Regions from separate parts of the Duganella sp. LjRoot269 genome, predicted to be linked through region 1. Evidence: riboswitches for the same ligand, from Rfam matches in the RefSeq annotation. Region 1 holds a riboswitch; each other region holds the start of a gene.
What was found. Region 1 has a riboswitch for cobalamin ahead of ACSQ3S_RS05350 (TonB-dependent receptor domain-containing protein). Riboswitches for the same ligand answer to the same signal wherever they lie in the genome.
Positions count from the first base shown of each region.

Region 1 (10,314 bases):
GACGGTGGCGACGATCTTGTCGCCGCCGCCGGCCGCGAACAGCAGTTCCGTCACGTGTGGCGCCAGGGCCAGGACGCGCTGCGCGGGTTTTTGCAACGTGACGACGTTGCCGTCGTCGTCGCGCACTGTGATGGCGGCGCTGGCCGTGGCGGCCGTTGCCAGGACTGCCAGGGTTGCCAGCAGTTTGGTCGTCGGTTTGTTCATGTGGGTTCCTTGTTGGTCCATTCTTGTAGCGCCGTCTCCAGCCGCCGCCATCCATTGTCGTCCGGCGGCAGGCCTAGCCGGATGCCGCGTGCCGCCCGCTTGAACAGCCGCACCCAGATGCCGCGTTCGGCCATGTGCTGCCAGAATGTTTCGGCGCGCGGCTCGCTCCACCACTGGAACAGCGCGGTGCCATTGGATTGAATGCCGTGCGCCGCCAGCAGTCGACGCAGCCGTTTGCCTCCGGCCAGTAGTTGATCGCGCGTGTCGGCTTGCCACTGTTGGTCGCGCAAGGCGGCGAGGGCGATGTGCTGGGCCGGGCCGCTGATGGTCCAGGGACCCAGCAGGTCAGCCAGCGCGTGCAGCAGATCTGGATGCGCGGCGACGAAGCCCAGCCGGATGCCTGCCAGGCCAAAAAATTTTCCGACCGAACGCAAGACGATCAGTCCCGGACGTCCGCTATGCGCCGCGACGCTGTTCTCTTGCGCAGTGTCGCCAAAAGCCTCGTCGACCACCAGCCAGCCGCCCCGGGCCGCCAGTTGCCCGGCCCATTCCAGCAGCTGCGCGGCGGGCACGCTGGCGCCGGTCGGATTGTTGGGATTGCAGACCACCATGACGTCGCTGTGCGCCACCGCCGCATCGAGTTCATCGTACGGCGTTTGCGTCAGCGTGTGTCCATGCTCGCTCCAGTGATGCGCGTGCTCGGCGTACGACGGCGCGGCGACAGTCACGCGCGACGGCTTGCGCAGGCGCGGCAGCGCCTGGATGGCCGCTTGCGTACCGGCTACCGGCAGCATTTGCGGCGCGCCGTAGTAGTCCGCCGCAGCCAGCGCCAGCTCGGGATCGGCTTCCGGCAGGCGATGCCACGCATTGCCTGGCAAGGCGGGCGCTGGATACCAGTGCGGATTGATGCCGGTGGAAAGGTCGAGCCAATCGTCGCGGCCGAAGCGCAGCATGGCGTCGCGCAGGTTGCCGCCGTGTTCAAGCATGGAAAACCTCGACGACTGCTGCGACGGCGCAGGCGAGGGCCAGCCATAGTGCCGTTGTGCGCACGACCAGCTGCCATGCGCGGCTGATGTCGGCGCCGGTGGCCGGTTCGCCCACGCCCAGCGGTGGACGGTGTTCGACCTCACCATGATAGATGGCGGGACCGCCCAGCTGCACGCCAAGGGCACCGGCACCGCTGGACATCACGGGACCCGCGTTCGGGCTGCTCCATGCCGGGGCTTGCGCGCGCCAGCACCGCCACGCACGCAGCTTGGCTTGCAGGCCGGGAGCCAGCATTACGTAGGAAAACGCGGTCAGTCGCGCCGGAATGTAATTGAGTGCGTCGTCGACGCGGGCGGCGGTACAGCCGAACTGCAGCAGGCGCGCGGTGCGGTAGCCCCACATCGCGTCCAGCGTGTTCGCCATGCGGAACAGGACGGCACCGGGACCGCCGGCGACGATAAACCAGAACAGTGTGCCGAAGACGGCGTCGTTGCCGTTTTCGAGCAGGGATTCGGCACTGGCCTTGGTCAGTTCGATTTCGCTGGCGCCGGTGGTGTCGCGGCTGACGATGCGGGCCGTCAGCAGACGGGCGTTTGGAAGATCGTTGCGCGACAGCGCGTCGGCGATAGGCAGGTTGTGGTCACGCAGGCTGCGCAGGCCGAGGCAGAAATACAGCATGATGGCGTGCGCGGCCCATGGCAGCCATGCCGGCAGCCAGAGCGGCAACGCGGCGATGGCGGTCAGCGGCAGCACGGCCAGTGTCCATGCCAGCGCGCCACGCCAGAATCTCAGCGTGCCTCGGTTGAGGCGACGTTCCAGCGCGATCGCCAGGTTGCCGAAGCCGACCAGCGGATGCCAGCGCCGGGCTTCGCCCAGCAGCAGGTCCAGCGCCACGCCCGCCACCATCAGCAAGGCGATGGCGGCAAAGCTCAAGCCTGTCAGCACGGCGCGCCTTTTAACGACAGCGGCAGGCCGGCGGCGACGAACACCGCGCGGTCGCAGATCGCAGCCATGGCCTGGTTCAGGCGCCCTTGTTCGTCCATGAAGCAGCGCGACACCGCGCCCATCGGCATGATGCCCAGACCGACTTCATTCGACACCAGTACCACGTCGCTGGCGCACTTGGTCAGCGCGCTGGCCAACATGTCCTGCTGTTCGTGGAACAGCGCCGGCAAGACGATCTCGCCGACTTCCGGATATTCCTCGCCGCTGCTGAACAGCAGATTGCTGAGCCACAGCGTCAGGCAGTCCACCAGTATCAGGCGATCGGGCGAGGACCAGCGCAGCAGCTGGTTGCCCAGTGCCAGCGGTTCTTCGACCGTGGTCCATTCCGCCGGGCGGGTATTGCGGTGATGCGCAATGCGAGCTGCCATTTCAGCGTCGCCGGCGGTGGCGGTGGCAACATAGACCACTTCCTTGCCCGAATCGATGGCCAGCCGCTCGGCGTACGCGCTTTTGCCGGAACGTGCGCCGCCTAGTATCAAAGTACGTGTCATGGTTCACTCCTTGAAAACAAAGCGGCTACCGCCGCGGGGTTGGATGGGAAGTAGGCGTGAAAATACGAAGCCGCCAGCGAGCCTACGCGATACCAGGCTTCACCCGGTACGGCGGACGGATGCTTGATCGTGTGCGCGGCTGGCTCCAGCACCGTTTCCAGTTTCGAGTAATGGAAGGTGTGGCCACGCAGTACGCCTTGTGCGGTAGGCAGTCCTTGTGAACCGAGGCCGGCGAGACGCGGCTCCATCGCCACCGCGCCCTGTAGCAGCCCGGCCATCGGCCATACCGCGCCGGATTGATCAGCGAGTGTATCGGCCAGCGCCATCATGCCGCCACATTCGGCGACGATAGGCACGCCTGCCGCATGGGCGGTTCGGATCGAAGCCTGCCATGCGGCCGCCTGCGACAAAGCCTGGGCATGCAGCTCCGGGTAGCCTCCGGGAAGATAGACCGCGCCTGCTTCGACTGGTATCGCTTCGTCGGCCAACGGCGAGAAGAATGCCAGCGTTGCGCCGAGCTGGCGCAACGTGTCCAGGTTGGCCGGGTACAGGAACATGAAAGCGGGATCGCGCGCGACGGCAATGGTGAGGCTGGCGAGCAGCGGCGCCTGTACCATGGCTGCCGCGTCGGGGATCTCGATGCGCACCGGGCGCAGGCTGTTCCAGGCCGCTTCGTCGAACACCAGCTGGTCGGCCAGGCTGTCGAGCAGATCGTCGATGTCGCTCACCTCACCCGGCAGCACGAGGCCGAGATGCCGCTCCGGCAGCGATTTTGCCTGCCGGGGCAGGGTGGCAAACAAGGGAATGTCGCGCAGCGAGGCCGCCACCATCCTGGCGTGGCCTTCGCTGGCGACGCGGTTGGCGATGACGCCGGCCATTTCGACCGGACCGTAGTCGCGCAGGCCGTGTACCAGCGCGCCGGCGGTCTGCGCCATCGCGGAAGCATCGATCACCACCATCACCGGCACGCCGAACTCGCGCGACAGGTCGGCGGACGACGGCGTGCCGTCGTACAGGCCCATTACGCCTTCGATCAGGATCACGTCCGCTTCGACGGCCGCTTGCGCCAGCTGGCTGCGGCACAGCTCACGGCCCACCATCCACAAATCCAGCGAACGCACCGGCGCACCGCTGGCGCGTTCGAGCAGCATCGGATCGATGAAATCCGGACCGCACTTGAACACGCGCACCCGCTTACCCTGTTTCACCAGCTTGCGCGCCAGCGCCGCCGTCACGGTGGTCTTGCCTTGACCGGAAGCCACGGCAGCCACCAGCAGCGCTTTCACTTCAAGGTGCGCAGTCATTACCACTCGGTCCCGGCCTGAGCGCCTATGCCCGCCTTGAAGGCGTGCTTGACGACTTCCATCTCGGTCACCGTGTCGGCGATGGCGATCAGCTCCGGCGGTGCACCGCGTCCGGTGATGACGACGTGCTGCATCGCCGGGCGGGCCAGCAAATCGTTGATGATGGTTTCCACATCCAGATAGCGGTACTTCAGGGCGATGTTCAGTTCATCGAACACCACCAGGCCGATTTCAGGATCGGCCAGGAAGCGCCTGGCCTGTTCCCATGCCAGCTGCGCTTTCTCGATGTCGCGTTCGCGGTTTTGGGTTTCCCAGGTATAGCCTTCTCCCATCGAGTGGAAGCTGACCTCCTCGGGGAAGCGGCGCAGGAACAGTTCTTCGCCGGTCTGCATCGCGCCTTTGATGAACTGCACGACGCCGACCTTCATGCCGTGGCCCATGGCGCGGATCACCATGCCGAAACCGCTGGAGCTCTTGCCCTTGCCGTTGCCGGTGTTGACGATGATGATGCCGATCTGTTTGTCGGCGGCAGCGATCTTGGCGTCGATGATGGCCTTCTTGCGTTCCATGCGCACGCGGTGGCGCTCGTTCAATGCATTGATCTCGTCGGTATTCTGTTCGCTCATGCGGATTCCTCGATAGGGATGAAGATGCTGCGCTTGCCGTGCTGGATGATGTCGATTGGATGGCCCAGGTAGTCGCCGAGGATATCGGCCTTCATCACCTCGGCGGTAGTGCCGGCCAGCCAGCGGCCGTCACCCATCAGCAGCAGCGCGTGGGTGGAGACGCTGTGAGCCAGCGTCAAATCGTGGCCGATCATGACGGCGGTCTTGCCTTGTTCGCGGCACAGGCGCGCCAACAGGCTCATGACGCTGACCTGGTGTGCCAGGTCCAGCGCGTTGGCCGGTTCGTCGAGCAGCAGCAGCGGCGTGTCCTGCGCCAGCATCGCCGCGATGGCAACCCGTTGGCGCTCGCCGCCGGACAGCGTGCGCACGTCGCGCTCGGCCAGGTCGGCCACTTCCATCGCTTCCAGCGACTTCAATGCGATGGCGTGGTCGTCGCTGCCTTCCCAGTAGCGGTTGTCGTGATAGGGGTGACGCGCCGACAGCACGGTTTCGATGACGCTGTATGCGAAGGCGTCGCTGCGGCTTTGCGCCAGAAAGGCGCGCTGGCGCGCCAGTTCGGCCAGCGGCCATTCGTTCAATGGACGTCCACCGATCGCCACATGACCGCCATCGGGATCGCGCAAGCCCGCCAGCGTACGCAGCAAAGTGCTCTTGCCGGCGCCGTTGCGGCCGATGACGCTCCAGCATTCGCCTTCCTGCACGCGCCAGTTCAGATCTGCGACCAGCTGGCGCTGGCCGATTTTGAGGGAGAGGTTGTGGGTGCTGATCATCTTATTTACGCAGCCGGTGCAATTGATACAGGAAAACCGGCGCCCCGATCAGCGCCGTGAGCACTCCCACCGGCAGCTGCTGCGGCGCGATGATGGTGCGTGCCAGTGTGTCCGCCAGCAGCAGGAAGGTGCCGCCGGCCAGTGCCGCAGCCGGAATCAGTGCGCGATGGTCGGGGCCGACGGCGAAACGGCAGGCATGCGGCACGATCAGGCCGACGAAACCTACGCTGCCGGCGCTGGTGACCGCGCTGGCGGTCAGCAGGCCGGAAACGAAGAACAGCCCCTTGCGCAAGGCGCCGACGCGGATGCCCAGCGTGGCGGCGGCTTCCGCATGCAGTGCCATCACGTTCATCGAGCGGGCGCTGCGCAATGCGAATACCAGGCCGCCGGCCAGCACGATCCAGGGCAGCGCGCGCATCGGTGCGCCGGCCAGGTCGCCGATCATCCAGAACACCATGCTGCGCAGGCGGCTTTCCGGCGCGATCGACAACATCAGCGTCACCATCGCCATGCAGGCGGAAGACAGGATCACGCCGGTCAGCAGCAACAGGGCGGTGCCGCCTTCGGCCGCCGCGCCGCCGCGCAGGTCGCGCCGGGCCAGCAGGTACAGCATCATCGAGATGGCGACCGCGCCGCCGAAGGCCGAGGCGTCGACCATCCAGATGGCGCAGCCGAACAGCAGCGCGGCCAGCGCGCCGACGGAGGCACCGGCCGAAATGCCTAGCACATAGGGATCGGCTAACGGATTGCGCAACAGCGCCTGCATCATCACGCCGGCCAGCGACAGGGCGGCGCCGGTGACGAAAGCGGTTATTGCCCGGCTCAGGCGTAGATCGAGCAGGGTGGCGGCCAGCGTTTGGGCCTGGCCATGCAGCAGTTCACCGACTGCTGCGGGAATATCGGAAAGCGGAATCGAGACCGAACCGGTCATGCCGGAGAAGATCAGACTGGCGAAGGCGAACAGCACCAGCCCGGTCAGGGTGATGGTGGCGCGCTGTCTCAGATTACGGGAGAAAGAATGCATGCACTGCTTTCGAAAAAAGCTGCCGGACGGGGAAGGGATCCACGTCCGGCAGATTACACCAATACGCTTACTTGTAACCGTAGCGGATGCCGGCAAATACCTTGCCCATAGGCGTGGCGTAGTTGCGCGCCAGGTCGTAGCGTTTGTCGCCTACGTTATTCCAGCGGACCAGCGCTGACCAGTCGCTGTTGAAGCGATAGCTTGCGTACAGGTTGACCAGGCCATAGCCGCCCAGGCGGTTCTTGTTGGCCGCATCGTCGTAACGATCGCCGGACAGCTCGACCTCCACGCCGGCGTTGACGGTGCCTGTGCTGTACTCGGCCGCCAGGTTGCCATGCTTTTTGGCGCGGCGCTGCAGGCGCTTGTTGGTGGTCTCGTCCTTCGGATCCTGCAAGTCGGCGTTGGCGCTGAAGTTGAAACTGCCCAGCTTCTGGCTGGCGGACAGCGTCAGGCCTTCCAGCAGCGCGTGGTTGACGTTGTAGGCGCAGCCGAACGGGTAATCCTTGGAGCCGAACGGGCATGGGTTGGTGTTGACCAGCAGGTCGGTCAGGCGGTTGTGATAGTAGCTGGCGCCAAGTGCGGTCATGCCGCTATCGTAGTGCAGGCCGACTTCCGCGTTCTTGCCCTGTTCCGGCTTGTTATTCGGATTGCCGAACTGCGGGTAGTACAACTCGTTGTAGGTCGGTGCGCGGAAGCTGGTGCCGTAGCTGGCGGTAGCACGCAGCTGCTGGGTGAAGGCGTAACCGTAGCCCAGCGAGCCGGTGTTTTTCGAACCGTAGACCGAGTTGTCGCGGCGGATGCCGGCGTTCAGCAGATTGGCGCTGCGGCGCGCGTTGTACGAGACGGCGTAGGAGTTGGTGACGCGGTCGCGGTTCAGCAGCGCGGAACCGTTGCTCTGTACCTCTTCCTTGCGGTGGTCGTACAGCAGTTGCAGCACGTCGGCGCCGATCTGCACGTCGTTCTGCCACGAGAAGTCGGTCTGCTTGGTGTTGATCTGCGAATAGCCCGAGGCTGCGGCGCTGCTGTAGGTGGCGCCTTCGTCCTTGGTCTGCGAATACTGCAACAGGCTTTGCCAGGCTGGCAGTATCTGGTTCTTGCTGTAGACGGCAGCATTCTCGAGCTTTGCGTTCGAGCGGACATCGTAGGCCGAGGAACCGTTGTCGTATTGCGAATCGAGTTTGCTGTGCATGAAGAGCACGCCGGCTTGGTGGCCTTCGGCCAGGCGCATGCTGAATTGGCCAGAGGCGTTTTCGCGGTCGTAGCCATCCTTGTCGGCGTTGTACGAGCTGCTGCCCGGGCGGGTGGCCGAGAAACCGTCCGACTTTTCCTTGCCGACGCTGACGGCGTAGCCGACGCTATGGTCGCCGCCGGTCGCGCCGGAGATGGTAGCGTCGCCCTCGCGGGTGTTGTCGGTGCCGTAGCCGGCGAAGGCCGTCAGCGCCGGCGCGCCCTTGCCCTTCTTGGTGAAGATCTGGATCACGCCGCCGATGGCGTCGGCGCCATACAGGGAACTCAGTGGACCATAAACGATTTCGATGTGGTCGATGGCGGTCAGCGGAACGGCGCTCCAGTTGGCGGCGCCCGTGGTGGACGAGCCGATACGCACGCCGTCGACCAGTACGATGTTCTGGTTGCTGTTGGCGCCGCGAATGAACACGGTGGAGTTGGTGCCGGAGCCACCGTTACGGGCGACTTCGATGCCGCGCTGGCGCTGCAGCAGGTCGAGAATGGAACCTGCGCCGGATTGGGCGATTTGCCCGGCGCCGATGGTCACGCTGTCGCTGATGACGTCGGCCAGTGCCTGCGGGCTGCGTGTGGCGGTGACCAGCACGGTGCCAGCCACGGGTTCGGCGTGGGCATAGGCGGTCGCCAGGGCGAACGCCAGCGACGTCAGGGCGGCAGGACGGGAGATACGAAGGGTCATGATGTAATTTCTGTTAAGAGCAACCGGCCGACGTCCCCGTAGGCCAGATTGAACAGAAGCGGAAAACTGGGCAATGCGCCGCACGGAGCCGTGCCACGAAGGCCGGCCCGATCCGTTTGCGCACATCCCGTTCGCTCACTTCCACCTGATTTGGCCGGTATCCGGGCTGGCAAGTTAGACCGCCTCACCTTCCCATGCGGAGCACAGTGGTTGTCAGAGGAGGTTTGTCGCGCGTGACTTGCGACACTTGCTTACCGTTGCGGGGGCAGCACACGTGGGCCGTTATCGACTGGACTATCGGCTTCGTGTTTCCCGTTTAACTGCGCATCCGGACGGACGCGCGAGCACCAAAACCCGGCCATTATACGGGTTTGTGCTGCACCGGTCATGGGGCGACGGTTTAGCGATCGAGGACGAGCGTGGCGCCGTAGCCGATTTGATGCGGGCGTTGGGCGGCCTGCAGCGCCATTTCCGCCGGCGACAGGCCGGCGTGGCAGGCTGCCAGCAGGCGCATCGCACCGGCGTGGCAGATGATGATGGCGTCGCGCTGCCGGCGCTGGAGGTCCGCATGGAAGGTGGCGATGCGCTCGGCCATCTGCAGCACGCTTTCACCGCCGCCTGGGCGGTAGTGAACCAGATCCCTGGCCCATGCATCGATATCGGCACGGGGGATGTTGTCCCATGGTTGCATTTCCCAGCTGCCGAAGTCGATCTCCACGATGCGCGCATCGATAATCGCCGCAGGGGAGTGCAGTTGCGGCGCCAGTTGCGCGGCAAGGCTGGCGCAGCGCCGCAAGGAACTGGAATACAGCGTCAGGCCGCGCGGCAGGGCGGCCGACAGTGCCTCCAGGGTTTGCGCCATCTGGTCGTCGGCCACGGCGAGATCGGTGCGGCCATAACAGATGCCAGCGGCAACCAGCGGCTGAGGGTGGCGGACCAGTATCAGCCGCATCGCGTTACCAAGGCAGTGCGCCGTGGTGCATGCTGGCCAGCGCGCACAGGTAGAACGTCACCTCGGTGACCTGCTGCACGGCGCCGAGAGAGTCGCCGGTGTAGCCGGCGATGCGGCGGATAAATTTGCGGGCCAGCCAGATGGTGGCGATGGTGGCGGCGATGATGCCGACGGCTAGCGCATGCCAGGTCAGCCAACCCAGGGCGATCATCGCCAGCGCGGGGATGACGGCAGTAGTGGCGGCGATGGTGAATTCGCCGTTGTTCATCTTTTGCGCCAACGGCTTCGCCTTGCCTTCGGCGCGCGCGTAGTCCAGGCGCCAGATCAGCGACGTGGCCATCAGCCGGGACAGAGGATGGGCGACAAATAACGCGGCGATGGCGGTCAGAGGCGGCAGGCTGGCCAGCGTGACGCACTTCAGGCCGAGCAGGCAGATGGCGCCGATGGCACCATAGGCACCGATGCGCGAGTCTCTCATGATCTCCAGCACACGCTCCGGCGTCATGCCGCCGCCGAAGCCGTCGCACGTATCGGCGAAGCCGTCCTCGTGAAAGGCGCCGGTGGCATAGATGCCTGCGGCGGTGGACAGCAGCACCGCGACCGGCGAGGGAAAGACCAAGGCCGCCAGCGCGTACACGCCGGCAGTGATGGCGGCGACGACCGCGCCGACAGCGGGAAAGTAGCGCGATGCCTGGTTCAACCACGCCGGATCGAAGCCCACCCAGCCGGGAATCGGCAGGCGGGTAAAGAACTGTAGCGCGGTGAAGAACAGGCGTAGTTGATGCACGGTGCTTACTCGGACTTTTCGCTGACGTGGGCCGACTCGAACGTGGCCATCTGGTTCACGAAGTTGACCGATGCATGCAGCAGCGGCAGCGCCAGCGCACAGCCGGTGCCTTCGCCCAGGCGCAGGCCCAGGTTCAACAGCGGCTTGGCGCCCAACGCGGCCAGCATCTGTTGATGTCCGCTTTCGTCCGAACAGTGCGAGAACACACAGTAGTCCAGGATCGCTGGCTGCAGGCGCGCG
Region 1 covers NZ_CAXUSL020000001.1:1,231,845-1,242,158, forward strand. Annotated here, with positions in the region: gene ACSQ3S_RS05310 (cobalamin-binding protein) at 1-204, opposite strand, end outside; gene cobD (threonine-phosphate decarboxylase CobD) at 201-1,190, opposite strand; gene ACSQ3S_RS05320 (CobD/CbiB family cobalamin biosynthesis protein) at 1,183-2,136, opposite strand; gene cobU (bifunctional adenosylcobinamide kinase/adenosylcobinamide-phosphate guanylyltransferase) at 2,130-2,687, opposite strand; gene ACSQ3S_RS05330 (cobyrinate a,c-diamide synthase) at 2,684-3,991, opposite strand; gene cobO (cob(I)yrinic acid a,c-diamide adenosyltransferase) at 3,991-4,617, opposite strand; gene ACSQ3S_RS05340 (ABC transporter ATP-binding protein) at 4,614-5,387, opposite strand; gene ACSQ3S_RS05345 (FecCD family ABC transporter permease) at 5,389-6,411, opposite strand; gene ACSQ3S_RS05350 (TonB-dependent receptor domain-containing protein) at 6,479-8,335, opposite strand; cobalamin riboswitch at 8,471-8,702, opposite strand; gene ACSQ3S_RS05355 (histidine phosphatase family protein) at 8,736-9,287, opposite strand; gene ACSQ3S_RS05360 (adenosylcobinamide-GDP ribazoletransferase) at 9,292-10,074, opposite strand; gene cobT (nicotinate-nucleotide--dimethylbenzimidazole phosphoribosyltransferase) at 10,080-10,314, opposite strand, start outside.

Region 2 (10,314 bases), 910 kb from region 1:
CCAGCGCGATGATCATCGTGTGCGCCTCGCTCAGCGAGTTGGCGATGGCCAGCGGCTCGCCCTTGCCCGACACCACGATCAGCCCGGCCAGCGCGACGTTGAACAGGCTCTCGCCGACGATGAAGCCGGACATCACCAGCACGCCCAGGCGCTTGGCGGTGTCGCCGCCGACCTTGTGCTCCATCGCGCGGTCGAACAGGTAGCCGGTCACGGCGCCGATGCAGACCGGTGTGATCACCGCGCTCGGCAGGTAGATCGCCAGGCCCACGCCCAGCGGCGGCAGGCTGTACTTGCCGTTGCTGGATTTCTTCAGGCCGTAGTTGGTCAGCACCAGCAGCAGGCCGACCAGCGCGCCGTAGCCCAGCAGGTCCCAGCGCAGCTGGCCGCCGATGACGCCTTTGGCCAGGGTAGAGATCAGCAGCGCCTGCGGCGCGGCCAGCGGCTGGTCCGAGATCGAATTGAGGTTGGGCGCGCCGACGAAGCCGTTGGCGTGATTGAGCAGCTCCAGCACCGGCGGCACCACGCACGACCCGGCGACCACGCCGATCAGCAGGCCGACCTGCTGCTTCCATGGCGTGGCGTCGACCAGCTGGCCGGTCTTCAGGTCCTGCAGGTTGTCGTTGCCGATCACGGCGACGGCCAGCACCACGGTGGTGACGAACAGCGCGTAGGCGATCAGCGCCTGCGCCACTTCCGGGCCCATGACGCTGCGGCCGACCATGCCCACGCTCAGCGCGGCGCCGAGGATGGTCAGGATGGCGATGCCGGACACCGGCGAATTGGAGGAACCGATCAGGCCCGCCATGTAGCCGCAGACGGCGGCGGCGAACATGCCGGCGATCAGGATGTAGCCGATGCCGACGGCCACCAGCGGGAAGGCCAGCGAGGCCAGCGGGCCGCCTTGCAGGAAGCTCGCCAGCAGCCAGCCGGCCGGCACCATCGACAGCAGCGTGACCAGGCCGACCACGAAGATCGGCAGATCCTGTTCGGTGCGATCGAGCACGCCGCCGTTGGCCTTGGCCTTGCGCGACGACTCCATCGCCGACTTCAGGCCGCCGAGGATGGGCTTGGCCAGGCCGGCCAGCGTGATGATCGCCGCCATGCCGATCACGCCGGCGCCCATCATGCGCACTTCCTTGGACCAGATGCCCAAGGCGTGGCCGGCGGCGTCGACGCCTGCGGCGGCCGGCGTCAGGGACGTCATCAGCGGCACCATGATGCCCCAGGCGATGACCAGGCCGGCCAGCATCGCGACGCCGACGGTGATGCCCATCAGATGGCCGGCGCCGATCAGCGCCAGCGAGCTCGATGCGCCGATGCCGGTGGCGCCCGCGCCGGTGCGGAAGTAGATCGACACTTCGCCGGCCATCAGCTTGACGGCGGCGCCGGCGGCGAAGACGGCCGAGGCCACGCTGCCCCAGATCACCGCCCACAGGCCGGCCTTGCCTTCGGCGGCGCCGGCGCGCGAGGCCATGCCGACCTTGAGCACTTCGGCCGCGGCCACGCCTTCAGGGTAGGGCAGGTCGGACTGCGACACCAGCGCGCGGCGCAGCGGCATCGTGTACATCACGCCCAGCACGCCGCCGATGGCGCAGGCGCCGAAGGTCGGCCAGAACGGCACCTTGGCCCACCAGCCCACCATCAGCAGGCCTGGCAGCACGAAGATCACCGACGCCAGCGTGCCGGCGGCCGAGGCGATGGTCTGGACGATGTTGTTTTCCTGGATGGTGGCATCCTTGAAGGCGCTGAGCAGCGCCATCGAGATGACGGCCGCCGGGATCGAGGTGGCGAAAGTCAAACCTACTTTCAGGCCGAGGTAGACCTGAGCCGCCGTAAACACCAGCGTAATCAGAATGCCCAGAATAATGCCGCGAAGAGTGATTTCCTTCGGGTTGGACGGTGCAGCTATGCTCATCTTCAGCACTCCGGTTTGATAAATGGTTGTTTATATAATCAGAAAAATCGAAAAGCGACCCATGATATCCGAAGTCCGGACGGGGCTGCGGGTAAAATAGCGGATTGTCAGAACGATTTTGAAGGTCAGAGCATGTCGATACAATGGTACCCGGGGCACATGAACGCCGCCAAGAAGAAGGCGGCGGAGCAGATGGAGAACACCGATCTGGTGATCGAGGTGGTCGACGCGCGCCTGCCCGAGGCCAGCACCAATCCGATGGTGGAGGAGCTGCGCAAGTTCCGCCAGCGTCCATGCCTGAAAATCCTCAACAAGATCGACCTGGCCGATCCGGCCGCCACGGCGGCCTGGGTGGCGTACTACAACGCGCAGGAGGGCGTGACCGCGTTCGCGATGACGACCAAGAAGCCGGCCGACGTGGCCCGCGTGCCCGAGCTGGCCAAACAGCTGGCGCCGCACCGCGGCGTGCCGACCAAGCCGCTGCGCATCATGATCATGGGGATACCCAACGTCGGCAAGTCGACCTTGATGAACGCGCTGCTGAAAAAGCGCGTGGCCAAGGTCGGCGACGAACCGGCGGTGACCAAGCAGCAGCAGAAGCTGTACCTGGACAAGAACACCATCCTGGTCGACACGCCGGGCATGTTGTGGCCGAAGATCGCGCTGCCAAGCGACGGCCTGATGCTGGCCGCCAGCCATGCGATCGGCTCGAACGCGCTGATCGAGGAAGAGGTGGCGGTGTTCCTGGCCGACGAGCTGCTGAAGCACTACCCGCAGCTGCTGGTGGCGCGCTACGGCTTCAAGGAGATCGAAACCTTCGACGGCATCGCCGTGGTGGAGGGCGTGGCGGCCAAGCGCGGCTTCCGCCAGAAGGGCGGCGACCTCGATTTCGAGAAGGCCTCGCACACCTTCCTGGGCGACTACCGCAGCGGCATCCTGGGCCGCATCTCGCTGGAGACGCCGGCCACGCGCAAGGAGCGGCTGCAGATCCACGAAGCCGAGATGGCGGTCAAGGCCGCCGAAAAAGCCGCCATCGCCGCCGCCAAGGCCGAAGCCTACGCCAACGGCAAGCGCGGCTCTTAAAGATCCGGGGTCAGATCCGACATTTGGACACGAGCTCTGCCGTAATGGCGATTACGGCAGAGCTCGTGTCCAAATGTCGGATCTGACCCCGGATCTGTTTAGCCGAAGCGGAAGCTGGAGACGGCCAGCGATCCCATGAACGCGTCTTCGTGGTAGGGCACGGCCGCCGCTTCGTCTTCGGCCGCGCCCAGCGCCACCATCAGTGGCAGCAAATGCTCTTCGCGCGGATGCGCCATGCGCGCGGCCGGGGCTTTTTCCCATTCCAGCAGCTGCGCGCTGCGCTCCTTCGGCGGCAAGGCCATCGTCGCCCTCAGCCAGCCGTCGAACGCGTGCGAGGCCGCCGCGCCCTGCGCGTTGAAGGCGCGCAGGTTGTGGTAACTCAGCCCGCTGCCCACGATCAGCACGCCTTCCTTGCGCAGCGGCGCCAGCAAACGACCCACTTGCAGGTGCGTCAGCGGATCGAGGCCGTGCTTCAGCGACAGCTGCACGATCGGCACGTCGGCATCCGGATACACCGGATACATCGCGCTGAAGGTGCCATGGTCGAAGCCGCGCTGCGCGTCCAGCTGCGCCGGGAAGCCGCCGGCATCCAGCAAATCCTTCACCTGCGCCGCCAGCTCCGGCGAGCCGGGCGCGCTGTACTGCACCTCGTAGGTGTGCGGCGGGAAGCCGCCGTAGTCGTAGATCATCGGCGGCTTGGGCGAGGACGACAGCATGAAATCGCGGCCCTCCCAGTGCGCCGTGATCACCAGCACGGCTTTCGGCGTGACGCCGACCTGGCGCGGGATGTCGCGCAGCGATGCGTCCAGCCGGCCGTACAGATGGCCGACCTGGTCCATCATGAACGGCCAGGGGCCGCCGCCGTGGGAAAGGAAGTAGGTTGGTAGGGTGCTCATGGCATTGCTCCGGTTTGACATTGACATCCACTATAAGCATCGCGGCCGCCGCGATCAATCCATGAAATGTAGATGGATACTATCTAAATTGTTAATGATCCGGCACGCGGGCGTATAATGCCCGGGTTCTGGTGCTCGCCCATGTGCTCACATGCGCAGTTAAACGGGAAACACAGGCCGCCTCCGCTCCACAGCGAACCGGCCAAGGTGTGCTGCCCCCGCAACGGTAACGCGACGTCAAGGTCGCCAGCCCGGATATCGGCCAGACATGGGGGAAGCGTGCGCCGCCACGACGCGCACGGCTTCCGTGCACTTCCGGCTTGCGGGGACGCAGGCGGATGTCTCTTTTGAAAAGATCTGTCATGAATTCCACCGCTGTCCAACCGCGCCTGCTGGCCGCCGCCGTTTCCCTCTGCTTTAGCGCCGCTGTCCCCCTCACCGTGCTGGCACAAGACGTTGCCGGCGCCCAGGTATCCCAGGTGCTGGCGCCCGTCGTCGTCACCGGCTCGCGCTTCGACGCCGACCCTGCCCTGGCCACGATCGGCGCCACCATCATCAGCGCCGACGATATCCGCCGCTCCGGCGCCAGCGACGTCAACGCCGCGATCCGCAAGGTGGGCGGCGTCTACGGCCGCCAGAGCCTGGACGGCAGCCCGGACTTCAGCCTCGACCTGCGCGGCTTCGGCGCCGATAGCAGCCAGAACATGGTCATCGTGCTGGATGGTGTGCGCCTGTCGGAAAATGAACTGAGCAACGCCATCCTGTCGGCCATCCCGATCGACACCGTGGAGCGCATTGAAATCACGCGCGGCGGCGCCAGCGTGTTGTACGGCGACGGCGCCACCGGCGGCGTGATCAGCATCGTCACCAGGCGTCCGGGCAAGAACACCAGCCGCGGCAGCGTGTTCGTCGAAGGCGGCCAGTTCCGCGCCGGCGAGGTGCGCGTCTCCGCCGCGCAGGCGTGGGACGGCTTTGCCGCCGACGCCACGCTGGCCACCCAGCGCACCGACAACTACCGTGACAACAACGAATTCAAGCAGACCCATTTCAGCGGCGGCGCCCAGTGGTTCGCCAACAACGGCCGCATCGGCTTCCGCTACGAAGGCGCGCGCCAGGACACGCATTTCGCCGGCGCGTTGACGGAAGCGCAGTTCAACGCCAATCCGCGCCAGACGCTGACGCCGAATGACAACGGTTCGCTCGACAGCGACCGCTTCACCGCCTTCGCCCAGCGCCGCATCGGCGCCTACGACCTGGCGGCCGACCTGTCGTACCGCAAGAAGACGGTGGATTCGACCTACTTCTTCGGCGCCTCGCCATCGACCACCACCTACGACAGCAAGCAGACCCAGTTCTCGCCGCGCGTGCGCCGCCTGGGCGACATCGGCGGCATGCTGAACGAAATGGTGGCCGGCTTCGACTGGACCGAGTGGAACCGCACCACCACCGCCTCGTACTCTGCCGCCGACGCCACCCAGCATTCGAAAGCACTGTACGTGCGCGACGAACTGCGCTTCGATACCGCCCATGAAGGCCGCGTCTCGGCCGGCGTGCGCCGCGAGATCTTCGACAAGGACTTCAGCGATCCGCTGGGCTACGGCACCACCGCCTACAAAACGGCGCAAGGCCTGAACGCGTGGGAACTGCAGGCCAGTTACCTGCCGGTCGCCAGTCTGACCGTGTACGGCAAGGCCGGCCAGAGCTACCGTGTAGCCAACTCCGATGAAAACGCGCTGACGCCGGTGCCGAATGAAGCGCTGAAGCCGCAGCAGTCGCACGACCTGGAACTGGGCGCGAGCTATGCCACCGCCGCGCAGAAGGTCACCGCCCGCGTCTTCCGCCACAACCTGACCAACGAGATCTTCTACGATCCGACGATCTTCACCAACACCAATCTGGCACCTACCCGCCGCGAAGGCTTCGAAGTCGATGCCGAGCAGCGCATCGGCGCCGACTGGAACGTCAACGCGCACTACCAGCACGTGGACGCCAAGTTCACCGGAGGCGCCAACAATGGCAAGCAGATGGTGCTGGTGCCGGAGAACACGCTGACCGCGCGCCTGAGCTGGACCCCTGCCAGCGGCCAGACTGCCGACGTCGGCGCACAGTGGGTCGACGGCCAGCGCTACGGCTCGGACTTCGACAACACCTGCTCCGGCAAGATCCCTTCCTACACCACGCTCGATGCGCGCTATGCACGCAGGTTCGGCCAATGGGAGCTGGCGCTGGCGGGCACCAACCTGAGCGACAAGCACTACTACTCGCAGGCGTTCACCTGCGATGCCAGGGGCAAGAGCGGAATCTATCCATCGGACGGCCGCCAGCTGAAAGTCTCGGCGCGCTACGAGTTCTGATGAAAGCCGCCACCACCTCCGTTCCCGCCGCCTTGCTGGCGCTGGCGTGCTTGCCGGTGGCGGCGCACGCCGTCACGGTGAGGGACGACGCCGGCAACAGCGTCACCCTCGCCAAGCCCGCGCAACGCATCATCTCGATGGCGCCGCACATCACCGAGCTGTTGTTCGCGGCCGGCGGCGGCGACCGCGTGGCCGGCGTGATGAACTACAGCGACTACCCGGAGGCGGCCAAGCGCCTGCCGCTGGTCGGCAGCGATGCGCAGATCGACATGGAGCGGGTGCTGGCGCTGCGGCCGGACCTGCTGGTGGTATGGAGGACCGGGAACACCGCGCGCCAGCTGGAGCAGCTCAAAAGCCTGGGCATCCCGATCTTCTACAGCGATCCGCACAAGCTGGACGAAGTGGCCACCAGCCTGACCCGCCTGGGCCAGTTGATGGGCACCGAGGCGCTGGCGCAGAGCGCCGCGCAGGATTACCGGCAGAAGATCGCCAGACTGTCGTCCACCTATGCGCGGCGGCCGACGGTGCGGGTGTTCTATCAAATCTGGGAAAAGCCGATTTTCACGCTGAACGGCGATCACATCGCCAGCGACGCGATGCGCGTCTGCGGCGGCCAGAACGTGTTCGCCGCGCTGAAGGTGCCGGCGCCGACGGTCAGCACGGAAGCGGTGCTGCAGGCAAATCCGGAAGCGATCGTCGGCGGCGAGAAGCATGACGCCGAATCCGGCATCAATATCTGGCAGCAGTACAAGGGCATGGAGGCGGTCCGGCGCGGCAACCTGTTCATGCTCGACAGCGAACTGCTGGTGCGCGCCACGCCGCGCATCGCCGACGGCGTCGCCGTGTTGTGCGAAAAACTGGAGACGGCGCGCCGCCGGCGGCCTTGAGGTCCCCTTAATCCCCTCTTAATATGCGCGGCGTAAAAAAGGTGGTAATCTCCCGGCGTTTGCCACCTAACCTGTTGAAGGACTGTTATGCGTTTCCTGAGCTTCCTGCGTCCCCTGATAGCCACCGCCGCCTTTATGGCCGCAGCCGCCGGCGCCCATGCCGCCGACTTCAAGAACGGCCTCGATTACAACACGGTGGACCTGCCGGCCCGTCCGGACACCGGCAAGAAGGTCGAAGTGCTGGAAGTGTTCATGTACCACTGCCCGCACTGCAACGCGCTCGACGCGCCGCTGGCGGACTGGGTCAAGAAGCAGGGCGACAAGATCGTGTTCCGCCGCATGCACCTGGGCGAGGACGCGCAAGCCAAGGCCTTCTTCACGCTGGAAGCGATGAACGCGCTGGGCAACGGCCTGCACGAGAAGTTCTTCCACGCGATCCACGTCGAGCATAACCGCCTGAATACGGACGCATCCATCCTGGACTTCGTGGTCAAGAACGGCGTCGACAAGAACAAGTATCTGGAATTTTTCAACTCGTTCGCGGTCCAAACCAAGATGAAACGCGGTGTGCAGATCGCAAACCAGTATAAAATCGACAGTGCGCCTGCCCTGGTGATCGACGGTCACTACACGACCTCGCCGGCGGTGGCTGGCCACGGCCTGTCGTCCGCTCCAGCGGCGCACGCGGCCATGTTCGCGGTGATGGATAGCCTGGTTGCCAAGTCGGCTCAGGAACGCGCCGGGAAGAAGTAAGGAGCAGTCATGAAAGAGATCAGCGAGGAACGCAAGGCGGCCGAAGGCGAGGTCATGAAGATTTACAAGGAGTCCTCGCCGGTCATCGAGAGCCTGTTCGAATGGGCCTATATCAATCACGTGGCCTGGAGCCTGGCCGTGCTGGCGCTGGGCTTCATCGTCTGGCTGGTGATCGCGTTGACCAACGCCGAGAACCAGCGCAACGCGCTGATGACCAAGCAGTGCGCGGACCCGGTGTTCAAGGGCGAGCTGGATAAGAAATGCCTGCGCACCGTGCACTCGCGCGAGCACTGGTGGGAGCACGTGACGTACGCGCTGACCCATGTCAGTCCCGAAAAATAAATATGCAAAAAGCCCGCAACAGCGGGCTTTTTTTCAGCTGTGGATTACCACCGTGCAGGTGGTGCCGGCCACCAGTTCCATGCCCTTGGGCTGGCGGTCGATGTGGATGCGCACCGGCACCCGCTGCGCCAGGCGCACCCAGTTGAAGGTCGGGTTGACGTCGGCCAGCAGTTCGCGGCCGGTGTTGGCGTCGCGGTCGGTGATGCCGTGGGCGATGCTCTCGATATGGCCTTGCAGCTGCGCGGCGCCGCTCATCAGGTGCACTTCCACCGCATCGTCCACCTTCAGCAGCGGCAGCTTGGTCTCTTCAAAATAGCCCACCACATAGTACGAGGCGCTGTCGATCACCGCCAGCTTGGCCGCGCCGACGGCGGCGAAATCGCCCACGTGCACGTTCAGGTTGGTGACGTAGCCGGTCACCGGCGCCCGCACCACGGTGCGCTCCAGGTTCAGCTCCGCCATGCCGCGCGCCGCCAGCGCAGCCTGGTACTGGGCCGACGCCGTGCCGACCGCGAATTCGGCCGTCTCGCGGCTTTCGGCCGAGACGATGGCGTTGTCCAGCCCCGCGCGGCGGCTGGCCTCCTTGCTGCGACGGCCTTTCTCCACCTGCTGCGACGCCAGCTGCGCATTGGCCTGCGCCAGCGCGCTCTGGTAGCGCGCCTTGTCGACCACGAACAGCACGTCGCCCTGTTTGACCAGCTGGTTGTCGTGGACCTTGACCTCGGTGACGGTACCGGCGACGTCGGCGCTGATGTTGATGACGTCGGCCTTGATGCGGCCGTCGCGGGTCCAGGCGGATTCCATGTAGTGGTTCCAGGCCGAGCGGCCCATCCACAGGGCGGCGGCCAGCAGCAGCATGGTCAGGAAGAAGCGGAAGATTTTGGATGCACTCACGGCGGTTCCTCAGGATAGTGAATTATTTGTACAGCGTGACCAGCAGGGCGCTGAAGATGCAGACGAACAGGCACAGTCGCACCAGCGCCGGGTGCCAGCTGCGGCGGTAGGCGCCGACGTGGCTCAAGGCGCTGTCCAGCACCACCTGCAGCACCAGGCTGGCCAGGAACAGCGGCAGTACGCCGGGCAGCAGTACGCCGAAAAAGTCGATTTCACGCGGCATGCGATGTTTCTCCTGTGGGTTCTCCTGCAGCGATTTGGTCCAGCAGGGAGGTGTAGATGGAATGCAGGTCGGTCAGCGCCGTGCGCAGGCGCAGTTGCCGCTCGGCCGTGGCGTCGGGCAGCGCCGCGCGCACGGTGGTTCCCGCATCGAGGATGGCTTGCAGCGCGGCCTGGCCGCTGGCGCCGGAGCGCTGCCGCAGGTGGGCGGCAAGCTGGCGCACCACGTCCTGCAAGGCGTCGCGCACCGGTCCGGGACGCGAGCTGCCGATCAGCTGGCGCAGTTCGATGACGGCATGGCCCAGCTCCAGCAGGGTCAGGCCCTGGCGCACCACGGCCCGCGCCGCCTCGCCTGGCGCCGGGCCGGAGGCTGCGTTCAACTGGCTGAGCAAGTCGCGCACGCGGTTGTCGAAGCGCCGCTTCAGGCGGTACATCGGGGCGTTGCAGGCGCCCAGCGCCTCGCGCCACAGCGCGGCGGCCACGTGGTCCTTCTGGCCCATGGTGTGCTCGGGCAGGATCAGCTTGAACATCAGGTAGGCCATCGCCACGCCCATCGTCAGCGACAGTTCGCTGCTGATGAAGCTTTCGACGTCGTAGCGCATCAGGTTCGTCGGCACCACCAGCGTGGCGCAGAACATGCAGATGCCGATGCCCACGCCGGCCCAGCGCGGTCCGCTGATCAGGTAGGCACCGAAGGCGAACAAGGGCAGGGCGGCGATGATCAGCGTAGTGAAGTCGTTGGCGCGCGCGACCAGGAAGAACTCGGTGACGAAAGCCAGCGGCGAGGCCAGCAGGAAGCCGATCAGCACCTGCCGCACCAGCGCCGTCGGCCGCGGCGACGACGAGGCCAGTGCGCAGAAGATAGTCGCCATCAGGATGGCGTTGCCGACAAAGGGCCAGGCCAGCCAGTACCAGGCGGCTGCTGTCACCAGCAGCGTGGCGCCGGCGCGGAAGCCGCTGGCGGCGACGAT
Region 2 covers NZ_CAXUSL020000001.1:2,138,142-2,148,455, forward strand. Annotated here, with positions in the region: gene ACSQ3S_RS09485 (OPT family oligopeptide transporter) at 1-1,915, opposite strand, end outside; gene ylqF (ribosome biogenesis GTPase YlqF) at 2,048-2,998, shown strand; gene ACSQ3S_RS09495 (DODA-type extradiol aromatic ring-opening family dioxygenase) at 3,097-3,894, opposite strand; cobalamin riboswitch at 4,007-4,175, shown strand; gene ACSQ3S_RS09500 (TonB-dependent receptor) at 4,257-6,248, shown strand; gene ACSQ3S_RS09505 (cobalamin-binding protein) at 6,248-7,135, shown strand; gene ACSQ3S_RS09510 (thiol:disulfide interchange protein DsbA/DsbL) at 7,223-7,888, shown strand; gene ACSQ3S_RS09515 (hypothetical protein) at 7,898-8,230, shown strand; gene ACSQ3S_RS09520 (efflux RND transporter periplasmic adaptor subunit) at 8,264-9,124, opposite strand; gene ACSQ3S_RS09525 (DUF1656 domain-containing protein) at 9,147-9,347, opposite strand; gene ACSQ3S_RS09530 (FUSC family protein) at 9,337-10,314, opposite strand, start outside.
Region 2: another riboswitch for cobalamin. It lies ahead of ACSQ3S_RS09500 (TonB-dependent receptor); the one in region 1 lies ahead of ACSQ3S_RS05350 (TonB-dependent receptor domain-containing protein).

Region 3 (10,314 bases), 4.5 Mb from region 1:
CGCCACGCGATAGTCGTTCAGCAGGGCGCCCAGCTCGCGCAGGTCGGGATTCAGCCCGGCCACGTCGAACGGCGGCGTCATGTGGTCGATGATGGTGGCCATGCCGCGGCGCTTGGCCTGTATGCCCTCGCCCACGTCATCCATCACGTACGGATAGATGTTGGGCATGGCGCCGATCAGCGCTTCGGTCGGATCGCTATCGGACAGGCCGGCCTCCTTACCGGTCAGCCATTCCTGCGTACCGTGGGTACCGATGTGCATGACGGCGTTGGCCCGGAAGCCCTTCTGCAGCCACAGGTAGAACGCGATGTATTCATGCGACGGCGGCATGCTGACTTCGTTGTGCAGCTTCTCCAGGTTCTGCTCCCACGCGCGGCCGGGCTGCGGCGCCATCAACACATTGCCGAAGCGGCGCGCCGGGTAGACGAAGAACGGCTCGCCTTTGGCGTTGCGCCACAGGACCGGTGCGTTCTCCGGCTTGCCCCAGGATTTTTCTATCGATGCGCGCAGCGGTTGCGGCAGCGTGGCGAACCACTGCTGATAATCGGCCAGCGGCACCAGCAGCGCCTGGCCGCTTTCGGCCAGATGCGTCAGGCCAGCCATGTAGTCGCCTCTGGATTTGCCGGGGTAGTTGCCCCACTGCTGGATCTCGCCTTGCAGCTCGTCTTGCGACGACGGCAGCGCCGTGCCGGTCTGGTAGCCTTCCTGCTTCAGTCGCTGGACGATCTGCCAAAGGCTCTCCGGCAGCACGTTCAGATAGGCCGCGCCGATGGTCTCGGAACCATGCGGATAATTAAAGTAGATCATGGCGATGTGCTTGTCGCCGTTGGCTTTCTGGCGCAAGGCCATCCAGGCGGCGACGCGCTCGTTCAGGCGCTCGATGCGCTCGGGGATCGGCGTCTCCTCGACGTAGGCCAGGCCGGTCTGTGCATCGCTGATGCGTTCGCGGCTGGCGACGACGGTCGGCTGGATCAGGCCCGCCACCTCCGCGCCGGCCAGCTGCCAGGTGCGCTCGATGATATCGAGGCCGATTTTCGATTCCCGCCACTGCGCCAGCGACTGCTGGCTCAAGGTGATGGCGTTGATCGCCGGGACGCCGATCTTGTCCAGCAGTGCGCCGGTATTGGCGGTGCCACCGACCTTCATGCCCAGCGCGACGATCAAGTCGACGCGGCTCTTGCCGTTTTCATCCAGCAGGAAGCGCAGCGGCACGTCGTACGGATAGCCGAACACCGGCAGCACGTTGTAGCCGCTCGCTTCCAGCCGCGCGACGATGGCGGCCAGCGGCAGCGTTTGTCCCGCCACCAGGCTGGCGCGGTAGAACGGCACGGCGATCCACGGCGCGCCGGTCTTGTAGTTGGCGTAACCGCGCAAGTACTGCTCATAACTGTCCGAAGTGCGATTGGCGGCAACGTCGTACAGGCCCACCTCCGGCATCGCGTGCACCGGCGCCACCGCCACCTTCGAACCGAAGTGGTTGCGCAGGATGTAGCGCAGCAGGTTGCCCATGTTCTCCACGCCGCCTTCGCTGTGGTAGGACTGGATAGTCTTGTCGTCGCGCACGCCCTGCTCGCGCAGGCTGTCGTCGATGGCGCCGCCGACGGCAAACACCGGGCGGCGCGCCTTTTGCAGCGCCAGCAGTTCGGCGCTCAGGCCGGTCATCGCCTGCCGTCCCTTGGCGGTGATGACCACCACGTCGGCGCCGGTCAAGGCCGCGCGGTCGGCCGGCGTCATGCCGTTGGCGGGGATGATGCGCACGGCGACGTTCAGGTCCTTCAACTCCGACTGCAGGCCGCGTACCGCCAGCACGGCGGGCCGCGACTCGACATCGCCCAGCATCAGCGCCAAGGTGCGCGGCGCCTGCGCGGAATGCACGTAGCCGCCTATGCACAGGGAGATCAGCAACAGGGCCAGCGCCCCGAATTTGGCAAACAGCTTATTCCGGTACATAGACAACCTTCCCATCCTGCAGTTGATACGCGGTGCCCAGGCGTTTGCCGGAGCCGGACAATGGCTTGTCGCTGACTTTGCTGACCTTGATCTCGGCGCCCTTCTTGGTCAGCACTTCCACGTGGCCGTCGGCGCTTTTCTTGGCGATGGTGACTTCGGAGTTCGGATCCAGCAGGTCCATCATGTTCCAGGCCGAGAACAGTGCCAGCATCATGGCGACGATGAAGACGATGCTGGCGTCGAACAGGTTGGCGACGCCGGCCAGCGGATCCTCGTTATGCTCGCCGATGCGGCTATAGCGGTGGCGGTTCAGATAGCGCATCTCAGGCCCCCGCGCGGACCAGGTGCGGCTTGTGGTCTTGCGCCGCGAGATGGGCTTCGGCGGCGTAGGCGATCTCGGTCAGGTCGCTGCGCAGCCAGTGCTCGCGCACCAGGCTCAGTACATAGGCGCTGACGCTGCAGGCCAGGCCGACCACGGTGGCGGTGAAGGCGGTGGTCATCGACTCGGCCATCTTCGGCAGGTTGCCCTGCGCCAGTCCGGCCAACGAGATGCCCATCGGAATCAGGGTGCCCATCAGGCCCAGCGCCGGACCGACGCGGACCACGAAGCGCACGCTGTCCAGGCGGCGCACGCCGTTGGCGTCGGCGCGCTGCACCAGCCGTTCGAGACGTGCGTCCAGTCCCGGTTCGCCTTCCTGCGCGGTGAGCACGGCGGCCATCTCCTGTTTAGCGGTGGCGACCAGCACGTGCACGCCGCGGCGGCGCTCCAGCCACTCAGCGCCGAAGGTGCCGAAGCACACCAGCATGTGCAGCACCAGCGCCGCGATGCCCAGCAGGACCGGCAGATAAAGGACAGTGGAGATGGAATACAGCAGTGTCTCGATAGAGTGCACGGCCGCGTCGGCAGGCAGGTTAAGCATGGGATGGTCCTGTAGGAAGAGAGGAAGAAAGAGGGAGGCCGCGGAGGCGCGCGGGCACGCGAACGGCGCGTGCGCAAGGCACGGCCGCCAGCCGGCGTAGCCGAGGCGCGCAAAATCGATGCATATGTGTAGATCAAAACAGACGCAATCCGCTCACTTCCCCGTGCGCGGATTGAAAAGAAATGCCTGGGCATTTCCACCTGTCTGGCCGGTATCCGGGCTGGCAAGCGAAACCGCCTGACCTTCCCATGCCGAGGCACAGTGGTTCAAAGAGGCGGATTGTCGTCGGTGACGACGCTTGTTTACCGTTGCGGGGGCAGCACATGTTGGCTGGCGTGGCCAGCTTCATGTTTCCCGTTTAACTGCGCGCCTGGACAGACGCGCGAGCACCAAAACGTGGCGATTATACGTTAATCGGCGAGCGATTGGAGGATCGGACAGTCGGGCCGGTTGTCGCCGTGGCAGCAGCTGGCCAGGGTTTGCAGCGTGTCGCGCATTTCGGTCAGCTCGGCGATGCGCTGATTGAGCTGCGCCACGTGGCCCATGGCGATGGTCTTGACGTCGGCGCTGGCCCGCTCCTTGTTCTGCCACAGCGACAGCAACTCACGGATCTGTTCCAGCGAAAAGCCCAGCGTGCGGGCGCGCTTGACGAAGCGCAGCGCATGCAGGTCGTTGTCGCCGTAGATGCGGTAGCCGGAATCGCTGCGCCGGCCCGGCGGAATCAGGTTGATGCTCTCGTAGTAGCGGATCATCTTGGCCGTGATGCCGGTGGCCGTTGCCGCTTGTCCGATATTCATGGTTGTCCTTTCGCGTGTTCCGGTGTCCAGCGGCGCAGCAGCAGCGCATTGCTGATGACGCTGACGGAGCTGAGCGCCATCGCGGCGCCAGCCACCATCGGGTTGAGCAGGCCGAAGGCCGCCAGCGGTATGCCCACCAGGTTGTAGATGAAGGCCCAGAACAGGTTCTGGCGGATCTTGCTGTAGCTGCGGCGCGAGATCGAGATGGCGGCGGCCACCAGCGCCGGATCGCCGCGCATCAGCGTGATGCCGGCGGCGTGCATGGCGACGTCGGTGCCGCTGGACATGGCGATGCCTACATCGGCCGCCGCCAGCGCCGGCGCGTCGTTGATGCCGTCGCCGACCATGGCGATGCATGCATGCTCGTGCTTCAGCGCGGCGATGGCGGCGGCTTTGTCCGCCGGCAGCATGTTGGCGGTCACGCGCTCGATGCCGAGTTCCTTGCCGACGGCGTCGGCGCTGCCCTGGTTGTCGCCGGTAAGCAGGACGGTGTGGATGTTCAGCGCGTGCAGCGCCTGCACGGCCGCGCGGGCCTGCGGCTTGACGCGGTCGCCAAAGGCGAGCAGGCCTGACAGCTGTTTGTCGTCCACGTCGGCCAGCCAGGAGATGGTATGCCCCTGCCGCTCCAGTTCCCCCGCGCGTGCCTCTAGCGCGGACAAGTCGATACCCCGCTCCTGCATCAGGCGCGTGCTGCCCAGCACCATGCGCCTGCCGTCAACGGAGGCCGCGATGCCTCGGCCGGGCAAGGCAGCGACATCGGATGCGGACAAGGGGACGGAGTCGGCGTCCTTTGCGGCGGCGTCCACCACGGCGCGGGCCAGCGCATGCTCGCTGCCGCGCTGTATGGCGGCCGCCAGTTGCAGCAGGCGCGCCGCAGCCACGCCCGGTGCCGGCTCCAGCGCCGCCAGCGACGGCTTGCCTTCGGTGAGCGTACCGGTTTTATCGAAAGCCACCGTGGTGATGCGATGCGCCAGCTCCAGCGCTTCCGCATCCTTGATCAGGATGCCGTAACGCGCCGCCACGCCGGTGCCGGCCATGATGGCGGCCGGCGTGGCCAGCCCCAGCGCGCATGGACAGGCGATCACCAGCACCGCCACCGCGTTGATGATGGCATGCTCCATATCGCCGCTGAACAGCCACCAGCCGGCCAGCGTCAACGCCGCCAGCACCAGCACCACCGGCACGAACACCGCGCTGACGCGGTCCACCAGATGCTGCACCGGCGCCTTGGCGGCCTGCGCGTCTTCCACCAGCCGGATGATGCGCGCCAACGTGCTCTCTGCACCGACCGCCGTCACGCGCACCAGCAGCAGCCCCTCGCCGTTGATGGCGCCGCCGGTGACGTGGTCGCCACCGTGACGCGCCACCGGCAGGCTCTCGCCCGTGATCAATGCCTCGTCCACGTGGCTGGCGCCCTCCGTCACCACGCCGTCGACCGCCACCCGCTCGCCGGGACGCACCACCACCATGTCGCCGATGCGCACCTCGGCGATCGGCACGTCGATATCCTGCGCGCCGCGCCGCACCCGCGCCGATTCCGGACGCAGCACCTGCAAGGCGCGGATCGCCGATGCGGTCTGCCGCTTGGCCCGCGCCTCCAGCCATTTGCCCAGCAGGACGAGCGTGATGACCACGGCCGACGCCTCAAAGTACAGATGCGGCATGGTGCCGCGGCCTGCCAGCAGTTGATAGACGCTCAGGCCATAGGCGGCGCTGGTGCCCAGCGCGACCAGCAAATCCATATTGCCGCTGCGGGCGCGAACCGCCAGCCAGCCGGCGCGATAGAAACGCGCCCCCAGCCAGAACTGCACCGGCGTCGCCAGCAGGAATTGGATGCGGCCATCCAGCATCCAGTGCACGCCGGCCAGCTCCATCAGCATCGGCAGCACCAAGGGCAGAGACAGCAACGCGGCCAGCAGGACGGCATGGCCATCGCGCGGCCCGGGCAAGCCGCGCGCAAGCATCGGTGCCTGCGCATTGGCCACTGCGTCCGGCACGACGGGGATGCCTTGGTAGCCGGCCTTGTCGATCGCCTGCACCAGCAACGCGATATCCACCGGCTGCGCCGATTCGACACGCGCCATCTCGGTCGCCAGGTTGACGCTGGCCGTGTCCACGCCCGGCACCGCCGCCAGCGCCCGCTCCACCCTGCCCACGCAGGAGGCACAGCTCATGCCTTCAATTTTGATCGCTTGCTGATTCATGATGACGCCCGTTGCTATCTGTATGCTGTCAGCATCAAGTATCCCATGATTGGAAGGTCAAGCGTTTTTGCAAATAAAAAAGGCCAGGTATCAAACCTGGCCTTCCTGGTATGGCGACGACGGGATTAGCGTACTTCGCAATCGACGGCGTTGGACTTGGGTGGCGTGCTCGTCCCCGATGTAGGCGGCGGCGCGCTAAATGCCTGCGGCGGCGTGAACAGCAGGCCCGGATTCTTCGGCACGATGACCGGCGGCTGGATCGGGTTTGGTGTAAAGCCGAACTGGCCGGCGGCGAAGTTCTGGGTACCGCCCCTGTTGCTCACATTGATCAGCCCATCGATCACCTGCACGTACAGGCCGGGCGGCAGGACGGGCCCGGCGGTCGGGGTCACCGTCCTCGGCAGCGGGATATTGACCTGCGCCAGCATCAGCGGCTGGACCGGGTAGGCGTCGCCCAGCGCGGCCGTACTGGCCATCAGGTAGGCTTCGCGCGCGGCGACAGCCTGCTCCGACGGCTCGACCCACTCGGCAATGAAGGTGGTGCCGCGAATACCGATGGTGGCGCTCGGCGTCTTCATCGCGAACTTTTCCTTGTTGCGCTTGCCCAGCAGGCCAGTCACTGAACGCAGGCCGCCCTTGACCAGATTGAACGACGCGTTGTCGCCGTCAGGCTTGCCGGCGTCGTAGCTGAAGTTTTCCACCTTGAAGGTGGTCGACGGCTTGAGCGTGATTTCGCTGTTGTCGATGAATTTCACCATGGCGTAGGTGTTCTTCTCCGTCACCAGCGTGTCGCCGCTCTCGACCTCCGAGCGCATCGACAGGATGCGCACGACGCCGTCGGCCTTCTTGGCCAGCAGCGGCCCGCTCAGTTGCACGATGGTGCCGGCCACCTGCGCGGCCCAGCTGGCGCTGACGACGCCACACAGCGCCAGCAGCATCAGCGCTTTAATTACAGTACATTTTTTTAGCAGGTTCATTTTTGGTTCCGCTCTTGTCAGTGGATGCAACTTCTTTGGTGTCGGTCTTGTCCGCAGCCTTGTCGGCTGTCTTGTCGGACTTGGTGTCGTCAGGCGTGGTCGAGGTGGCCGCGCCACCCGTGGTGGCGCCGCCGCTGGACGTGGTGGTTTTCTTCGTATCCAGGAACGCCACCTGATCGAGGTCGGTCTTGGGCGCAGACGTCGTCACCGTCTTGATGATTTCGTTCGACGCCTGCTGCACCGGCTTCACCGGCTCGCTGGCCGTCGGCGGCGACAACACCTGGCACAACGCCGAATTCGGCGCGATCGTGCAGATATCGGCCGATGGTGGCGGCGTTGGCGTTGGCGTCGGTACTGGCGTCGGGGCCGGCGTTGGCGTTGGAGTCGGCGTTGGCACCGGAGTCGGCACTGGCGTCGGTGTAGGCGTTGGCACCGGAGTCGGCACTGGCGTCGGTGTAGGCGTCGGTGTAGGCGTCGGCGTCGGCGTTGGCACCGGAGTCGGCACTGGCGTCGGTGTAGGCGTCGGCGTTGGCACCGGAGTCGGCACTGGCGTTGGCGTTGGCGTTGGCGTTGGCGTTGGTGTTGGAGTTGGTGTTGGAGTTGGCGTCGGCGTTGGTGTCGGCGCAGGAGTCGGTGTCGGCGGCTGCTGAACAGTCGTCGCCTGCGTCACCGGGCCATGGACGTCGGCAACGCTGCCGCCGGCGGTAACCGTGTAGCTGGCCGCCGTCACCGAGATGGTGCCGCTGGTCGACGCCACGGTGGCGCCGCTACCGATGGTGATCTGGTTGCTAGGATCATAGCTGGTACCCGCAGCCAGCGAAATATTGCCGGACGCCGTGCTGACGTTGCCATCGATGACCAGAGGACTGTGCGTCTGCAGCGTGATGCTGCCGCTGCCCGTCACTACGCCATAGGCCGGCGCCGGCGACGGGGCTGGCGACGGCGCCGCGGCGATCTTCAAGCCGCCCCAGTTTTCGATCCTGACATCGCCGTCATTGCCGCCTCCGCTGTCGACCTGCAGCGCCTTGTACACCGTCATGTAAGTGGCATCATGGGCCGTGTTGTTGGCGTTGGCGATATTGATGTCGGTGGTACTGTGGCCACCGGCGGTGTTGGTGGCATACAGCGCCGACACATTGGTCTTCAGCGCGGTGGATTCGGTACCGATACCTTGGGTGGCGTCCATCGTCAGCGTATTTGCGACGATAGCCCCTTGCATCGCCCCCGTGGCGGTACTGATATTGCCCGCCACAGTCAGCGTCACGTCACCCTCGCTTTGCACACCGCTGATGTCATACAGCGTAGCGCCGCTGACGTCGCCGCCCGTCAAGCGGCTGATCGCCACGCTGCGGCTATCCGTGAATTGAATGGTCTTGCCGGCCCCGGTCTGCCACATGGCGATGTTATCCACCGCGTTGCCGGCATTGGTCAGGTTGATATTGCCGTTGGTGGCCACACCCAGATCGCTCACGCTGATCGAGCCGGTCTGCGTGATGTCGCCACCGTAGCTGAGCAAGCCCACCCGCGTGGTGAGCGCGTTGAGCGAATCGACACCGGTGCCGCCCGCGACCAGGCTTTGCACCGTGATATCGCCAACGTTATCCGTCGCGCCCTTGTCGCCGAGGCCCAACGTCGGCGTGACCATGTGATACAGCTTGGTGATTTCCAGGCAGCCGGCAAAGCTGCCCGCCGAGCAACCCGTGCCGCCGACCAGGATCTTGTAGTTGTGGTCAAACGGCGCAATGCTGGCGGTGTTGGACGTGACGTCGGCACCCAGCGTCAAGCTGTTGGCGCCGATCGAGACAACGTCGCCCATCGCTGTCGCAGCGATGTTGACCGCCGGCGCGTTCAGTGCCAATTCACCGGCTACCTTGATCGGTGCAGCGATCGACACCAGGGTGCTCGCAGCCCCGCCGACTGTCGCACCCAGTTCGAGGTTGCGAGCGTAGTAGGTCTGTCCAGTCAGGTCGAGCGCACCGGTCACATTCACTTGACCATTGGGACTGGCGATGCTGATATCGGCGTTACGTATCTTCTGCAGCGTGGTGTCGCTCAGATTCATATCGAAAGTCTCAATCAAATCCGCGCCGGTCCCGATATTGACGTTGCCATAGGACTTGATAAACACTTGAGGAGCGGTGCCAGTGCCAACAATGGTGGCATCGCTCGGCAAGACGATTTTTCCGGTGTACAGGCGTATGTCATTCCCGCTCAGCTGCATGCCGGACGCCAGTTTCACTTTGTTGCTGTCGAATTGCAGGTAACCATTGGCGAAGCCACTCGACTGGCTGACGCCATTGCCCCGCCAGCCCACGGTCAAATCGTTCAGGCTCTTGACGCTCAGCGCGCCGATGTTGACAGCGGACAGTTCAGAAATATGGTTACTGGAATTATCCAGCAAGGCCGAGCCAGGCGTACTGATGCTGAGGCCGTGGCCGGTGGCCTGTTCAACGTTGTAGGAATTGAGCTGGGCATTAGCCTGCTGCGTGATGTTGCCACCGGCTGTGAGGACGATGCCGGTGGCGCCGGTGATGTTCCCAAGCACCACATTGTGGGCTGCAGTGAAACTGAAATCGCCGACACTGCTGCTGCCGCTAATAGTGCCGACTTCGTTGGCGCCGGTCAGCGACACGGTCTGGGCAATGGCGTTCAGGGCGCCAATAGTAACGGCGCCGCTGCCGGAGACCGTGCCGCCGGACAGTGTCAGGTCGGTGGTGCCGGTGGTGCTGCCCGCCAGGTTGAGGGCGCCGGTGACGACGTCCGAGCCGGTGTAGCCGCTGGCCGTGCCGATGCTCATATGCGCGCCGTGCAGCGTTTTCAATTCCGTATCGGTCAGGCCCAGCACAGTGGACGAGTCGGCGGCACCAACGCCGAGGTTGATGTTCTTGTCGCTGGTGTAGGTGTCGAGCTTGATGACCGACGACGCCACGCTGCCGCCCAGGCTCATCTTGTCCGCGGTCAATTGCACCGAGCCGCCGCCGGTGTCGGTGCTCAGCGCCGCGCCGGAACCCAGGGTCAGCGTTCCGCTGCCGTCCACGCTGGCCTGCAGCACGCCGGTGCGTCCGGTACCCAGGCTCAGCGCGTGATTCAGATTGATGTCCGCGCCGCTTTCAAGCAGTACGTTATTCACCGTGTTGAAGCTCAACGCGCCGCCGCTGTTGATGTTGGCGGCTCCGCTGTGGCCGACGACCACGCTGCCGGCCGATACCGTGTCGAAATCAGCCTGGCTCAAGCCCAACGTGCCGGCGGTCTTGGCGCCGAGGGTGATGGCGCGGCTGACGGTGTACGGCGCAAACGACACCGATGCAAAACCGTTGCTGTTGGTCGTGCCGATGGTGCCGGCCGCGCTGTTGAGATTGATGTTGTCGGCCGTGAAGGAAATCAACGGCGCATTGCTGCCGTTGTACGTGGTACGGATCGAGCCGTATTGGCCCACGGTGATGTAGCCATCCGCCGTTTCGGCGCG
Region 3 covers NZ_CAXUSL020000001.1:5,698,056-5,708,369, forward strand. Annotated here, with positions in the region: gene ACSQ3S_RS25490 (cobaltochelatase subunit CobN) at 1-1,950, opposite strand, end outside; gene ACSQ3S_RS25495 (DUF2149 domain-containing protein) at 1,937-2,272, opposite strand; gene ACSQ3S_RS25500 (MotA/TolQ/ExbB proton channel family protein) at 2,274-2,870, opposite strand; cobalamin riboswitch at 3,060-3,278, opposite strand; gene cueR (Cu(I)-responsive transcriptional regulator) at 3,281-3,667, opposite strand; gene ACSQ3S_RS25510 (heavy metal translocating P-type ATPase) at 3,664-5,871, opposite strand; gene ACSQ3S_RS25515 (FecR family protein) at 5,997-6,848, opposite strand; gene ACSQ3S_RS25520 (beta strand repeat-containing protein) at 6,817-10,314, opposite strand, start outside.
Region 3: another riboswitch for cobalamin. It lies ahead of ACSQ3S_RS25500 (MotA/TolQ/ExbB proton channel family protein); the one in region 1 lies ahead of ACSQ3S_RS05350 (TonB-dependent receptor domain-containing protein).